DNA from 3 places in the Nonomuraea sp. NPDC049400 genome. Region 2 is predicted to be linked to each of the others. Evidence: riboswitches for the same ligand, from Rfam matches in the RefSeq annotation. Region 2 holds a riboswitch; each other region holds the start of a gene.
The links. Region 2 has a riboswitch for S-adenosylmethionine ahead of ACIBVN_RS14995 (GNAT family N-acetyltransferase). Riboswitches for the same ligand answer to the same signal wherever they lie in the genome.
Positions count from the first base shown of each region.

Region 1: linked by a shared signal. The riboswitch ahead of ACIBVN_RS06755 (aminotransferase class V-fold PLP-dependent enzyme) and the one ahead of ACIBVN_RS14995 (GNAT family N-acetyltransferase) in region 2 are both predicted to bind S-adenosylmethionine.
Region 3: linked by a shared signal. The riboswitch ahead of thrC (threonine synthase) and the one ahead of ACIBVN_RS14995 (GNAT family N-acetyltransferase) in region 2 are both predicted to bind S-adenosylmethionine.

Region 1 is NZ_JBITMP010000004.1:164,501-168,928, forward strand. Features, by position in the region: gene ACIBVN_RS06745 (cytochrome P450) at 1-936, opposite strand, end outside; gene ACIBVN_RS06750 (TerC family protein) at 936-1,685, opposite strand; SAM riboswitch class IV at 1,801-1,916, shown strand; gene ACIBVN_RS06755 (aminotransferase class V-fold PLP-dependent enzyme) at 1,962-3,248, shown strand; gene ACIBVN_RS06760 (DoxX family protein) at 3,252-3,917, opposite strand; gene ACIBVN_RS06765 (NADH-quinone oxidoreductase subunit D) at 4,039-4,428, shown strand, end outside.
Region 2 is NZ_JBITMP010000008.1:287,998-292,425, forward strand. Features, by position in the region: gene ACIBVN_RS14985 (MFS transporter) at 1-527, shown strand, start outside; gene ACIBVN_RS14990 (50S ribosomal protein L11 methyltransferase) at 677-1,345, opposite strand; gene ACIBVN_RS14995 (GNAT family N-acetyltransferase) at 1,352-1,969, opposite strand; SAM riboswitch class I at 1,976-2,075, opposite strand; gene ACIBVN_RS15000 (DUF2000 domain-containing protein) at 2,270-2,590, shown strand; gene ACIBVN_RS15005 (SCO7613 C-terminal domain-containing membrane protein) at 2,686-4,428, opposite strand, start outside.
Region 3 is NZ_JBITMP010000054.1:61,979-66,406, reverse strand. Features, by position in the region: gene groL (chaperonin GroEL) at 1-313, opposite strand, end outside; gene ACIBVN_RS49440 (cold-shock protein) at 873-1,073, opposite strand; gene ACIBVN_RS49435 (MoaD/ThiS family protein) at 1,322-1,597, opposite strand; gene thrC (threonine synthase) at 1,622-2,854, opposite strand; SAM riboswitch class I at 2,868-3,009, opposite strand; gene ACIBVN_RS49425 (RNA polymerase sigma factor) at 3,089-3,643, opposite strand; gene ACIBVN_RS49420 (trehalose-6-phosphate synthase) at 3,675-4,428, shown strand, end outside.

The DNA of each region.
Region 1 (4,428 bases), on a different contig from region 2:
GAACAGCAGCGCCACCTCCGACCCACGCGGGATCTCCACGCCGTGCACCTCGATGTCCTCCAGCACCCAGCGCTCGAACATCTGCAGCGGCGTGTCCCAGCGCATCAGCTCCTCGACAGCCGTGGGCAGCAGCGAGCGGTCCTCGCGCAGCCGGGCCAGCTCGGCGGGGTTCCTGAACAGGGACCACCAGCCGTTGCCTGTCACGTTCACGGTGGCCTCGTGGCCGGCGTTGAGCAGCAGCACACACGTGCCGACCAGCTCGTCCTCGGTCAGCTCGTCAATCGCCGCCAGCGCGCTGACCAGGTCCTCGCCCGGGGTCCGGCGCCGCTGCGCGGCGAGGGTCTTGAGGTAGCCGGCGAACTCCGACGCCGCGCGTACCGCCGCGTGCTGGGCGTCCGGCGTCGGGTTGAGCTCGTACATGCCGCAGATGTCCGCCGACCAGGGGCGCAGCAGGTGTCGGTCGTGTTCGGGGATGCCGAGCATCTCCGCGATCACCGTCACCGGGAGCGGCTCGGCCACCTCGGCGATCAGGTCGCCGCCGCCCTTCTCCACGAACGCGTCCACCAGGCCCTCGGCGATGGCGCGCACCCGGGGCCGCAGCGACTCGACCATGCGGGGCGTGAACGCCTTGGAGACCAGCCGGCGCAGCCTGGTGTGCACCGGCGGCTCCACATCCAGCATGCCCGCCCTGATCACCCGCCAGAACGGCTCGTGGAACTCCGGCTCCGGCGGCCTGCCGAACTCCTCATGGGTGGCCACGTGCAGGTAGGACCTGCCCAGGCGGCGGTCCCTGAGCAGGGCGTTCACGTCGGCGTGGCGTGAGATCAGCCACTGGTTCGTCGGCTCGAAGTAGCTGACGGGCGACTCGCGCCTCAGCTCGTCGTACACGCCGTACGGGTGAGCCACGAAATCCGGATCCCAAGGGTCAAAGCGCACTATTTCATACTAGAAGCCGAATCCTCCTGCTCCGGGTGGACGCGCTTGCTGCGCATCCGGATGTTCAGCAGCTCGACGACGAGCGAGAACGCCATGGCGAAGTAGATGTAGCCCTTGGGGATGTGCTGGCCCAAGCCCTCGGCGATGAGCACCACGCCGATCAGCACCAGGAACGACAGCGCCAGCATCTTGATGCTCGGGTGCCGGTCCACGAACCTGCTGATCGGCCCCGAGGCGAACAGCATCACCAGCACGGACACCACGACCGCCGCGATCATCACGCCGAGCTGGTCCACCATGCCGACGGCGGTGATGACGGAGTCGAGCGAGAACACGATGTCCAGCACCATGATCTGCAGGATCACCGAGGTGAAGGAGGCGGCGGCGACCTTTTTGCCGTCCCCGCCCGCGGGACCGTCCATGCTGTGGCTGATCTCGGTGACGCTCTTGCCCAGCAGGAACAGGCCGCCGAGCAGCAGGATCAGGTCGCGTCCCGATATGTCGTGGCCGAAGACGGCGAACAACGGCTCGGTGAGCTGCACCACCCACGACAGGCCGAGCAGCAGGAGCAGGCGGCTGATCAGGGCCGCGGCCAGGCCCAGTACGCGGGCTCTGTCGCGCTGTTCCGGAGGTAGCTTCCCGGCCAGGATGGAGATGAAGATGATGTTGTCGATGCCCAACACGATCTCCAGGGCGACCAGGGTGAAGAAGCCGATCCAGATCTGCGGGTCGGCCACCCAGTCCAACATTCTGCGTACCTCCATGACTACGTGGGCGGGGGTTTCCGGTAGCAACGAGTGACGCGCCGCAGAAGTTCGCCGACTTGCGATCGAAGGTGGGATTTGGGTTATAGTGCCCGTCGTAGGTCATGAGTGCCAGCGACAAGCCCCGGCTAGCTGGCCGGCAACCCTCGCGTCCGCGGCGGGGTGCCCCGGGTGAAGACCTGGTCCGTCACGAGGTGTGGCGGGCAAGCGCGGGCTCCGTGGCTGCTTCCAGGGGTCCGATGACCCTGAGGGAGATGTGCCGTGCCCACGCTGACGATCTTCAACTCCATTCCCGCCCAGCCCGTCGAGGCGGTTCCCACCGCCACGAGCAGGCCCATTCCCGCCGTGCTCGGGGACGATCTCGAGGTGCCGGTCAAGGGCGGAAGGCTCGTCGGCTACGCCAACCTCGACTACGCCGCCAGCGCGCCCTGTCTCGAGCCGGTCAGCGCCGCCGTCACCGCCGCGCTCCCGGCCTACTCCAGCGTCCACCGGGGCGCGGGCTACGCCTCCCAGCTGACCACCGCCCGCTACGAGCAGGCCCGCCACACGGTCAGGGCGTTCGTCGGCGCCCGCCCGGACGACTCCGTGATCTTCACCCGCAACACCACCGACGCCACGAACCTCCTGGCCGGCTGCCTGCCCGCCGGCACGACCACCGTGGTCTTCGACACCGAGCACCACGCCTCCCTCCTCCCCTGGAAGAAGTCCGTACGGCTGGCGCCGCCCGCCTTCCCCGGCGAGGCCGTCCGCGCCGCCGACGAGGCGCTGGCCGGGATCGACGGGCCGAAGCTGCTCGTGGTCACCGCCGCCTCGAACGTCACCGGCGAGCTCTGGCCCATCGCCGCCCTGGCCCACATCGCGCACCGGCACGGGGCCCGCATCCTGGTGGACGCCGCCCAGCTCGTACCGCACCGGCAGCTCAACCTGACCGCGCTCGACCTCGACTACGTGGCCTTCTCCGGGCACAAGCTGTATGCGCCGTTCGGCGCCGGGGTGCTGGTCGGGCGGCGGGACTGGCTCGCGCAGGGTGAGCCGTACCTCAAGGGCGGGGGCGCGGTGCGCTCCGTGGGGGACGACACCGAGTGGCACGACGACCCGGAGCCGCGGCACGAGGCGGGCACCCCGAACGTGCTGGGCGCCATCGCGCTGGCCGCCGCCTGCGACGCGCTCACGGCCACCGGCTGGACCGCGCTGGTGCACGAGGAGGAGCGGCTGATCGCCCGGCTGCGGTCCGGGCTCGCCGCGATCGAGGGCGTGCGTGAGCTGTCGCTGTGGGGGGATGACCACCCGCGCGTCGGCATCGTGTCGTTCACCGTGGACGGCTACTCCGCCCGCGAGGTGGCCGAGGTGCTGTCCAGCGAGTACGGCATCGGGGTGCGCGACGGGAAGTTCTGCGCGCACCCCTTCGTCCGGCACCTCCTCAACGAGACCGATGGGGGTTGCGAGGACGGCACCGCCTCCGCGGTGCGGGCCTCGATCGGCATCGGCACCACGGAGGAGCACGTGGACCGGCTGGTACAGGCGCTGCGGGAGCTCGTCGCGCGCTGAGCCTCATGCCCTGTTCGGCGGCTTGCGGTGCGGCGGCGGCTCGTCGGAGACCAGGGCGTCGATGTCCCTCATGTCGTCGTCGTCGATCATGCCTGACCGGTGCTCGGAAGGCTGCCTGGGCACGCGCGGCTCCGCCGGTTCATTGGACGATGTGGGCGTGGTGGGGCCGCCGTTCACGGTCGTGACGTTCGACGGCTCCGGACCAGATGCGCCCGGAGCGTGCGCGGCGAGCTCCTCCTCGGCGGCCCGGCGTTCCGCGCGCCTGCGGAACATCGCGCCGAACAGCCCGTCGATCCCGATCCGCCCGCCACCGAGCGCCAGGAACAGCAAGGCCAGCGCCCCGAGCAGGCCAGGCAGCTCCCAGCCGCCGGTGGTGGTCAGGATGCCGCGGCCGGAGTGCACGAAGACGATCGCGCCGAGCATGTTGAGCAGCAACAGCAGCCCCACCGGCCGGACCAGCAGGCCCAGGATCAGGAAGAGGCCGCCGACGGTCTCCACGATGGTCGCGTACGCGGAGGCGAGCTCGGGCATCGGGACTCCCATCCCGGCGAATGCCCGACCCGTGGGTCCGAGGCCGGCCATCCACTTCTCCAGGCCGTGAGCCAGGAAGATCACGCCGGTCACGACGCGCGCGATCAGCATCGTGACATCGAACACAGCTCTCTTCATGGTGATTTCTCCCCCCGTTCCCGGTCTTCTCCCCATGTCCGGCTTCGGGATGCATTTCCATACGATTCCTTGACCTGCCCCCCGGCTGGATCACCAATCAGTGCGGTGGCAGCATGGCCATATGACGGAACGTGTGGTCGGAATCGGCGCGGGCGCGAAAGAGCTGGCCACCGAGGACATGATCCTCAACATCGGCCCGCAGCATCCGTCGACCCATGGAGTGCTCAGGCTCCGGCTGACGCTCGACGGCGAGCGCATCACCGCCGCCGAGCCGATCATCGGCTACATGCACAGGGGCGCGGAGAAGCTGTTCGAGGTCCGCGACTACCGTCAGATCATCATGCTGGCCAACCGGCACGACTGGCTTTCCGGCTTCGCCAACGAGCTGGGCGTGGTGATCGCCGCCGAGCGCCTGCTCGGCATGGAGCCCCCGGTCAGGGCCGTGTGGGCGCGCACCCTGCTGGCCGAGCTCAACCGGGTGCTCAACCACCTGATGTTCCTCGGCTCCTAC
Region 2 (4,428 bases):
ACGGGCTGCACCAGGACGCGCTGCACGGCGGTCTGGCGATCCTGCCGATGGCCCTGCTGTTCTTCGCCGGATCCCTGCTGGCGCCGCGCCTGATCACCCGCTTCGGCCGGGCCACGCTGGCCGTCGGCGCCGTGGTGCAGTTGGCGGGACTGGCCCTGCTGGTGACCGTCATCGTCGAAGCGTGGCCACACGTCAGCCTGTGGGCCATGGCCGTCCCGCTGGCCCTGGCCGGCGCCGGACAGTCCATGCTGTTCGCCGGGCTGTTCCGCAGCGTGCTGGCCGACGTCCCCGCCCACCTCGCCGGTATCGGCAGCGGCGTGCTGATCACGCTGCAGCAGAGCGGGCTCGCCCTCGGGGTGGCCGCGCTCGGCACCCTCTACCTGGCGTTGGAGCCGCACAGCGTGCCCCATGCCTTCGCCGCCGTCGAGTACGTGCAGCTGGCCATCATCGCCCTGCTCGCGGTGGGCGTCGCCGCTCTGCCGCGCTTCACCCAGGCATCCGCCCGCGAGCCGGTGATCGACGCCTGACGCCCGGTGCGGACCGGCGCGACCCGCACCGGGCATCAGCCGCCGGGCAACTCGCGGCACGCACGACGGCGGCGTTCCGCTTGACCGCGTCGATGTCCTGGTGGCCGATTGCGCAGTGTGAAGTGATCGTCAGAAAGCTGTCCGGAAGGTCAGGGGACCACCAGGTGGTACGAGGGCAGGGACAACCGGGTGAACTGCCAGATGTTGACGCGTCCACGCAGGTCGGGCAGGACGCTGCGCCACGCGGGGTCGAAGGGCAGTTCGAGGTCGGCGAGGAGTTGGGGTTCGGTCCAGTTCGGGTTTCGCAACGCGGTTGGATCGAGGACGGCCGCCGCGGTGGTGCGGACCCTCCCGACGCTGGAATGGGCAAGGATCAGCCGGATGGCATCCAGGCCGTCCCGACCGCCGCCGTCGTGCAGATGACGCTGATCCGGTGGCACGTCGGGCAGCAGCGCGGCGGGACGTTGCGGAGGATTGACGGCCAGAAGATTCGCGCTCATCGGGGCCAGGAGACGCCAGTCGGCCTCCCAGAGGGTGAGCCGCTTGCGAGCCTCGTGACCGAGGACCTCGATGACGTTGCGGGCGGTGTCAGCAAGCGCGGCCCGGTCATAGTCCTGAGCGATCACGTGCCGGGCTCCAGCGGTCAAGGCGGCGAGAGTGACCAGGCCCGCTCCGCACCCCGCGTCCACGACGACCTGGTCTCGGGTGTCGTCCATGGAAGAGGCGAGAAAGGCGGAGAAAGTCGACGGCCGGTGAACACCCGGGCTGGCTTTCAGCTTGCGCCCCACGCTGCCCCAGTGGTCAAGGGAGGCCCGCATGATCTGTTACCGGCGGCCGGCGGCGCTGAGACGGTCGCGCAATGCCGCTCTTACCGCCGGCCATTCGGCGGCGGTAACGGCGAACATGGCCGAGTCGCGAAGCTCGCCTTCCTCGCCGGGCGCCCACGACATGGACCAGGAGCGCAGGACACCCTCGAATGGAATGCCGAGTCGCTGGAGCGCGTGGCGGCAGCGGAGGTTACGGGCGTCGGTCTTCAGGTCGACGCGGGCGACGCCGAGCGTCTCGAACGAATACGACATCAGCAGCAGCTTGGCCTCGGCGTTGATCCCGGTGCCCTGCGCTGAGGCGGCAAGCCACGTGAAACCGATCTCGATCGCCCGCACGCCCGGCCGGTCCGGCCAGGTGCGGGGATCCCACAGCGCGGTGCAACCCACCGTCCTGCTGTCGGCGACCCGGACCTGCCCGAAAGGAGTCAATCCATCGCGTGCGACCTGCGCTGCCACATAGTCCTTCATCCCATGCGCGCGGGGCACCAGGGTGAAGCCGTAGGACGAGCGTTCCTCCTCGGCGGCCTCCGCCAGATCGGCTACGTGCCGCATTGCCAGCGGCTCCAGCCGCACCAGATCGCCGGTCAGAGAAGGAACATCAAGCCGCATGCTCATCGAGACTCCTCATCGTTCCTGGCATTGGCACCTTTCTCGCCGACTCTCGCCGGGGAGGTTGCCGGACCGTCGCAGGGCCAGGTCCCTCGAGTCCTCTGGATGATTGACGGGTCGGGATCTTGCCAGGTCGGGACGTATTCCGTCAAACGGAAGATCGACCATGCCCTTGGCGGCGAAGCTCGTCCTCGTGGTTCGCGACGACCTCGAACCCGCGACGGCGGTGAACGCGGCCGCGGTGGCCGGGCTCAGCCTGGGTGCCCGCCTGAGTGCACGCCTGGCGATCCGCTGGGCAGCGACGGCGTGGATGCCTCGGGCGGATGGCACGCGGGGCTGAACCCCCACCCGGTTCCCGTCCTCACTGCCTCGGCCGATGAGCTGCGGGAACTGCACCACCGTGCCCTGTCCCGGGACGACCTGATCACCGTGGGCTTCAACGAGGTGGCCCGTGCCGCCCGTGACTATGACGACTACCTCGCCATGTTGAAGACCACCCCGTCGCAGGACCTCGACTTCGTGGCCGCCGCGCCTCGGGGTGCGCGCGCTCGCCCGCCCGCACGCCGGTGGCGGGGCTCCTTCCGAGAGCAGCCCAGATCATGGAGGCGCGCCCACGACAGGGAATAAATCAGACACAAAGCGATAATTTCGCGTTAGGAGTTCGTTCACCATGACGGTCTCGGCCGCGTCGAGGGCCCGCTTCCTCTTTCGATAGTGGAACGTCAACCCATCGCCGTCAGGGTGTCACGCAACCGGCGCAGGTCCCGCATGCGGGCCTCGTACGTCGCCCCGACCACCACGAGCAGCAGCCCGCCCACGGCGATCGGCACCCAGCGCGGCACCGCGAGGAGCAACTCCGACACGTACGGGGCCAGTTCCCGCACCGCGACCCCGGGGACCACGACGGCTCCGATCACCGTGGGCGCCTGGAGCCGGAACCGGGCTCCGGCGAACAGCACCGCCAGCGCCAGCACGCCGAGCGCCAGCGACCGCCGCCAGTCCGTGTCCGAGTAGACCGCGACCAGGCTGGGCAGCATCGTGAAGGAGAGGCCCGCACCATAGGCCGCCCAGGAGGAGACCGGCGCGCCGCGCCGCCGCCACCAGCCGGATCCCAGCAGGACCAGCGAGCACGGCACCGTGTACGCCTCGACGACGGTGACCTCGTCCGCCACCAGTCGCAGCCACGAGGCCAGCAGCAGCAGGGTGGCGCCGGTGTACCTGAGGCCGTTCACGCCGCCTCGGCCGGCCGAGCCCGCCCACAGCGACATGAGCAGCACCAGCACCCCGGCCACGGCGAACCCCACGCTCGCCGCGACGAGGACGCGCAGGCCCAGCGAGAACCCCACCGCCACCGCCTCCAGCCCGAAGAACAGCGCGGCGAAGCCCAGTCCCCAGACCCGGATGTCCTTCACCCTGGCCACCAGCGCCATGGCGGCGGCCGCCACCGCCAGGATCGGCAGCACGATCAGCGTCGCCGGCTCGCTGCCGAACGCGTACGCCGCCGCCCGTACCGAGGCGGGACCGGCGACGAGCGCGCATGCCACCGCCCACCAGGGCGCCCGGCTTAGTGTGGCGGCCACCGCCGGCGCGACGGCCAGCGCCGCCTGCACCGCCACCGCGGCCGGGTAGGGCATCGCGAAGGCTTGGGGGGCGACCGCGACCATGAGCGCCCCGGACAGCAGCGCGCCGGACGCCGCCGCCTTCATCGCCCACCCGCCGGCGCCACGCTCGGCCGCCGCCTTCATCGGCCGCCCGCCGGTGCCACGCACAGCCGCCACCTTCATCGGCCGCCCGCCAGCGCCGTGCACGACCGCCGCCAGGAGTCCGGCCGCCACCACGCCCAGCACCGCCACGTCCGCCGGCGACGCCATCTCGCCCAGCTGCCACTGCGGTCCGTCCCACGTGCCCGTCCAGAGCACGTCCAGCCAGGCGAGCGGCGCCGCCAGCGTGGCCACGAGCCGGGGCAGCAGCGTCAGCGTGGTCAGCAGCGCGACCAGCCCGCCGGTGGCCATGCCCGCCAGCCGCACCCTCCGCCAGGGCAGCCAGGCGGTGGCGAGCACCACGGCGAGTGCGGGAATGAGGTAGGCCAGGGGACGCCAGTCCGTGCCCGGGCCGTCCAGCGCCGGCTGCGCCAGCGCGGCCGGCACGGCGATCAGCGTGAGCGCGGTTCCGACGGTGACCGCGGAGGCCCAGATCTCCTCTTGTTCCTTGCCCGGCCTGGCCAGCAGCCAGGTCACGAACCCGCCGAGCAGGGCCAGCGCGACCAGCGGCGCCGACCTGACCAGCGCCTGACCGACGGACGGGGACCCCAGCGCGTACGGCGCGCCGCCCAGCAGGGCGAGGGTCGCGACCCCGCTGCCGGCCACGGCGGCCGTCACCCGCACCGCTCCCCGGCCGTAGCGGACCACGGCGACGTCCAGCGCCGCCGTGGCCACCAGCGTGGCCACCAGCCAGGTCGCCGACAA
Region 3 (4,428 bases), on a different contig from region 2:
GCAGACCCTCACGCACCAGCGCCTGGGCGAGCACGGTGGCGGTCGTGGTGCCGTCGCCCGCGACGTCGTCGGTCTTCTTGGCGACTTCCTTGACCAGCTCGGCGCCGATCTTCTCCCAAGGGTCCTCGAGCTCGATCTCCTTGGCGATGGACACACCGTCGTTGGTGATCGTGGGAGCGCCCCACTTCTTCTCCAGCACGACGTTGCGGCCCTTGGGACCCAAGGTCACCTTGACGGCGTCGGCGAGCTGGTTCATACCGCGCTCGAGACCGCGCCGGGCGTCCTCGTCAAACGCGATCATCTTGGCTGCCATAAGGCTAGACCTCCCAGATGCAGGGTGGCTTGTCGTGGACCGAGCCGACGCCCGCGACGGCATGGGTCAGCGTCTCCTTCGGCAGACCCCATCGTCCCGATCCGAATCGCTGGCACTCTGATGTATCGAGTGCCAACGAACTGTTTAGCACTCTACCCTGCCGAGTGCAAGCGAGAACCCTCCTACCGGGTGTTTCCTCCCAGGTCACTTGCGAGGGAGCTGCCGTCGCCTGGAGGAGCGGCGGGAGCGTAGCGACCAGAGCGGGGGAAGGCGACGGCATCGAGGGCGACCGAGCCCGCCTCACGGAGTGAGGCCATAAGCAGGGAGCTGCCGTCGCCTGGAGGAGCGGCGGGAGCGTAGCGACCAGAGCGGGGGAAGGCGACGGCATCGAGAGCGACCGAGCCCGCCTCCACGGAGTGGAGGCCATCAGCAGGGAGCGGCGGAGTACGGCGAGCCAGCCCCATGCGGCTCGCCGCACCCGAGTCGACGAAAGAGAGGTGGCAGGTTCGCCCGGACTGCGCTGCCGCGCGATCCTGCCGGTGCATACCAGTGGGGCGCGTCAGACCGCGCGAACGGCCTCTGCCTGGGGACCCTTCTGGCCCTGCGTGATCTCGAACTCGACGCGCTGCCCCTGTTCGAGAGCTCTGTACCCGTCCATCAGTATCGCTGAGTAATGGACGAATACATCCTTACCACCGTCTACCGCGATGAAGCCGTAGCCCTTGTCCGCGTTGAACCACTTGACGGTGCCCTGCGCCACTTCCGACTCCTCTTACTGGGCCCACAGATCTCGCCCATTCCTCCGCGAGACCCGTAATCGCCTGACTTAAGGGAAAATCAGCCAGACGATCGCCCTCGACCATACCTGTGGCACGGGGTTTGGCAACAGAGTCAATCCACAAATAACGCATTTCTCCGGATGGCCGGTCGTTCATACGCGCATTTGGCCTGGAAAAGCAGAAGGCGCCCACTAGGGGCGCCTTCATCCGAGACTGTGATCCATGGCACTCAGCCGCCGGCGACCGCCGGGATGATAGAGATCTGAGTGCCCTCAGGTGCTGGAGTGTCGAGCCCGTCGGCGAAACGGACGTCCTCTTCCCCAACGTAAACGTTGACGAAACGACGAATCTTGCCCGATTCATCCAGAATTCTCGCGCCGATCCCCGGGTAGTCGGAGTCGAGCTTGGCGAGGACGTCACGAAGAGTCGCGCCTTCGCCACTGACTTCCGCGTTGCCCCCGGTGTACGTGCGCAGAATGGTGGGAATCCGCACAGTAACGCTCATGGTTAAACTCGCCTTTCCTGGTTGTCAGACAGCCGCGCGGAACGCGTCGAGGGAGGGCCGGATCACGGCCGTGGGCTTGGCGTCGTCGCTGATCGCGTCGAGCGTCTTGAGTCCGTCGCCGGTGTTGAGCACCACGGTCTCGGCCTCGGGATCGAGCCGACCACTCTCGGCCAGCTTCTTCAGCACGCCCACGGTCACCCCGCCCGCGGTCTCGGCGAAGACGCCCTCGGTCGAGGCCAGCAGCTTGATCGCGGCCACGATCTCGGCGTCGGAGACGTCCTCGACGGCCCCTCCGGTGCGCCGGGCGATGTCCAGCACGTAAGGCCCGTCGGCCGGGTTGCCGATGGCCAGCGACTTGGCGATGGTGTCGGGCTTGACCGGCTGCACGACGTCGTGCCCCGCCTTGTACGCGGTGGAGACCGGCGAGCACCCGGCCGCCTGCGCCCCGAAGATCTTGTACGGCGTGTCCTCGACCAGGCCGAGCTGCACCAGCTCGCGGAAGCCCTTGTCAATCTTGGTGAGCTGCGAACCCGAGGCGATGGGGATGACGATCTGCTGGGGCAGCCGCCAGCCGAGCTGCTCGGCGATCTCGTACGCGAGCGTCTTGGAGCCCTCGGCGTAGTACGGCCGCAGGTTGACGTTGACGAATCCCCACTTGTCGCCGAGCGGGTCGCCGATCAGCTCGGAGCAGAACCGGTTGACCTCGTCATACGTGCCGGTGATCCCGATGAGCTTGCCGCCGAACACCCGGGCCATGGCGATCTTCGCCGCTTCGAGGTCGGCCGGGATGAACACGCACGCCTCGAGCCCTGCCCGCGCCGCCGCGGCGGTGACCGCACCCGCGAGATTGCCGGTGGAGGAGCAGGAAAGCGTGTGGAAGCCGAAGTTACGCGCCGCCTCGACGGCGATGGCGACCACGCGGTCCTTGAATGAATGAGTGGGGTTGCCGGAGTCGTCCTTCACGTACAGGGACTTGAGACCGAGCTTGCGCCCGAGGTTTCCGGCCTTGACCAGTTTGGTCCAACCCGGGTTCATGTTGGGTTTACTGGCGACGTCCACAGGAACCGGGAGCAAGGACCGGTAACGCCAGATGTTGGCGGGACCCGACTCGATGTCCGCACGGGTCACGGTGCCGAAGGAATAGGCCGCCTCGAGCGGCCCGAAACACTCCAGGCACGCGAAGCTGGGACCGAGGGGGTAACGCGTGCCGCATTCGCGGCAGGACAGAGCGACTGCAGGACCAAAGTCGAGCGACATGAAGCGAGGCCTTCCCTCATCTTCGCCTGCGGCCACCTTGACCGCAGACCGGAATTGGCACCTTGTCCCGGTCGGCCTCGCCAGGTCGCGAGCCTCAAGCCGGGAGGGTTGCCGGGGCTTCGCAGGGCCGGTCCCTCCACCCCTCTGGATGAGCAATATTCAGTTGTTGAAATGGACTCTACCTGCCCAGGGGCCCTAAATGGGCACTCGTCTCAGCAGGTGAGATGCGGCGTCTCAACGATAGTCGTCGCCCAGCACTCCCTGCACGTATTTGCGCGCCTGGTGAATGCGCGACTTGGCGGTGCCGAGCGGGATGCCGAGCTGCTCGGCGACTTCGTTGTAGTCGAGCTGGACGATGTCGCGCAGCACCAGCGCCTGCGCCAGGTCGGGCTTGTCGGCCTCCAGCGCCTCCATGGCGTCGAGCAGGTCGAGCCGCGAGCCGGCGATCACGCTCACCCGCCGCACGTCGGGCTTCTGCACGGGCAGCTCGTCGGAGCTCTGCTCGGCCGCCCTGCGCTTGAGCGACCTGTACGTGGTGCGCGCGCAGTTGGCCGTCACGATGTGGAGCCAGGTGCTGAACCTCGCCCTGCCCTCGAACCGCCCGATGTTGCGCGCCACGGCCAGCAACGTGTCCTGCGAGGCCTCCTCGGCGTCCTGGTGGTAGGGCAGGATCCGGGCGCAGTGACGCATCACATCGGGCTCGATCCGCGCCAGAAGCTCGCCAAGTGCGCGATGATCTCCTCCAGCGGCGGAGCGGGCGAGTTCCTCGGTTAGCTCATCAAGCGCCATAGCTGGGATCCTATGGGCGAAGGGAGCTCAGATGAACAGCGTCCTGGTGGCCTCCAACAGAGGACCGGTCTCGTTCACCGTCTCCGACGACGGCGAGCTGACCATGAAGCGCGGTGGCGGCGGTCTGGTGTCGGGGCTGTCCGGGGTGGCCAAGAAGGACGGCGTCCTGTGGGTGTGCGCGGCGCTGTCCGACGGCGACCGCAGCGCCGTCCGCCTGGCGCCCGGCGGCAGGATCGACCAGGCCGGCTACGACACGGGCCCGCTGCGCATGCTGGACATTCCGCCCGCCACCTTCCACCGGGCCTACAACGCGGTGGCCAACTCCACCCTGTGGTTCGTCAACCACCTGCTCTACGACATCCCCAACTCGCCCAACTTCGGCACGAGGTTCGAGCGGGAGTGGGAGTCGTACCGCGACTACAACGGCGCGTTCGCGCTGGCGCTGGCCGAGGAGGCCGGCCACGGCGCCCGTGTGATGGTGCAGGACTACCATCTGACGCTGACCCCGGCGATGCTCCGCGCCGAGCGGCCCGATCTGCGCATCGCGCACTTCAGCCACACCCCGTGGGCGCCCCCCGAGTACTTCTCGCTGCTGCCCGACGAAGTGGCCGGAGAGGTCCTGGAAGGCATCCTGGGCGCCGATCACGCCGGGTTCCTCACCGACCGGTGGGCGCAGGCGTTCATGGACTGCTGCGAGGCGCTGCTGGGCGCGGAGGCCGACCGGGCCGGCCGCAGCGTCACCCACGGGGGCAGGACCACCCGCATCGGCGTGCACAGCCTGGGCG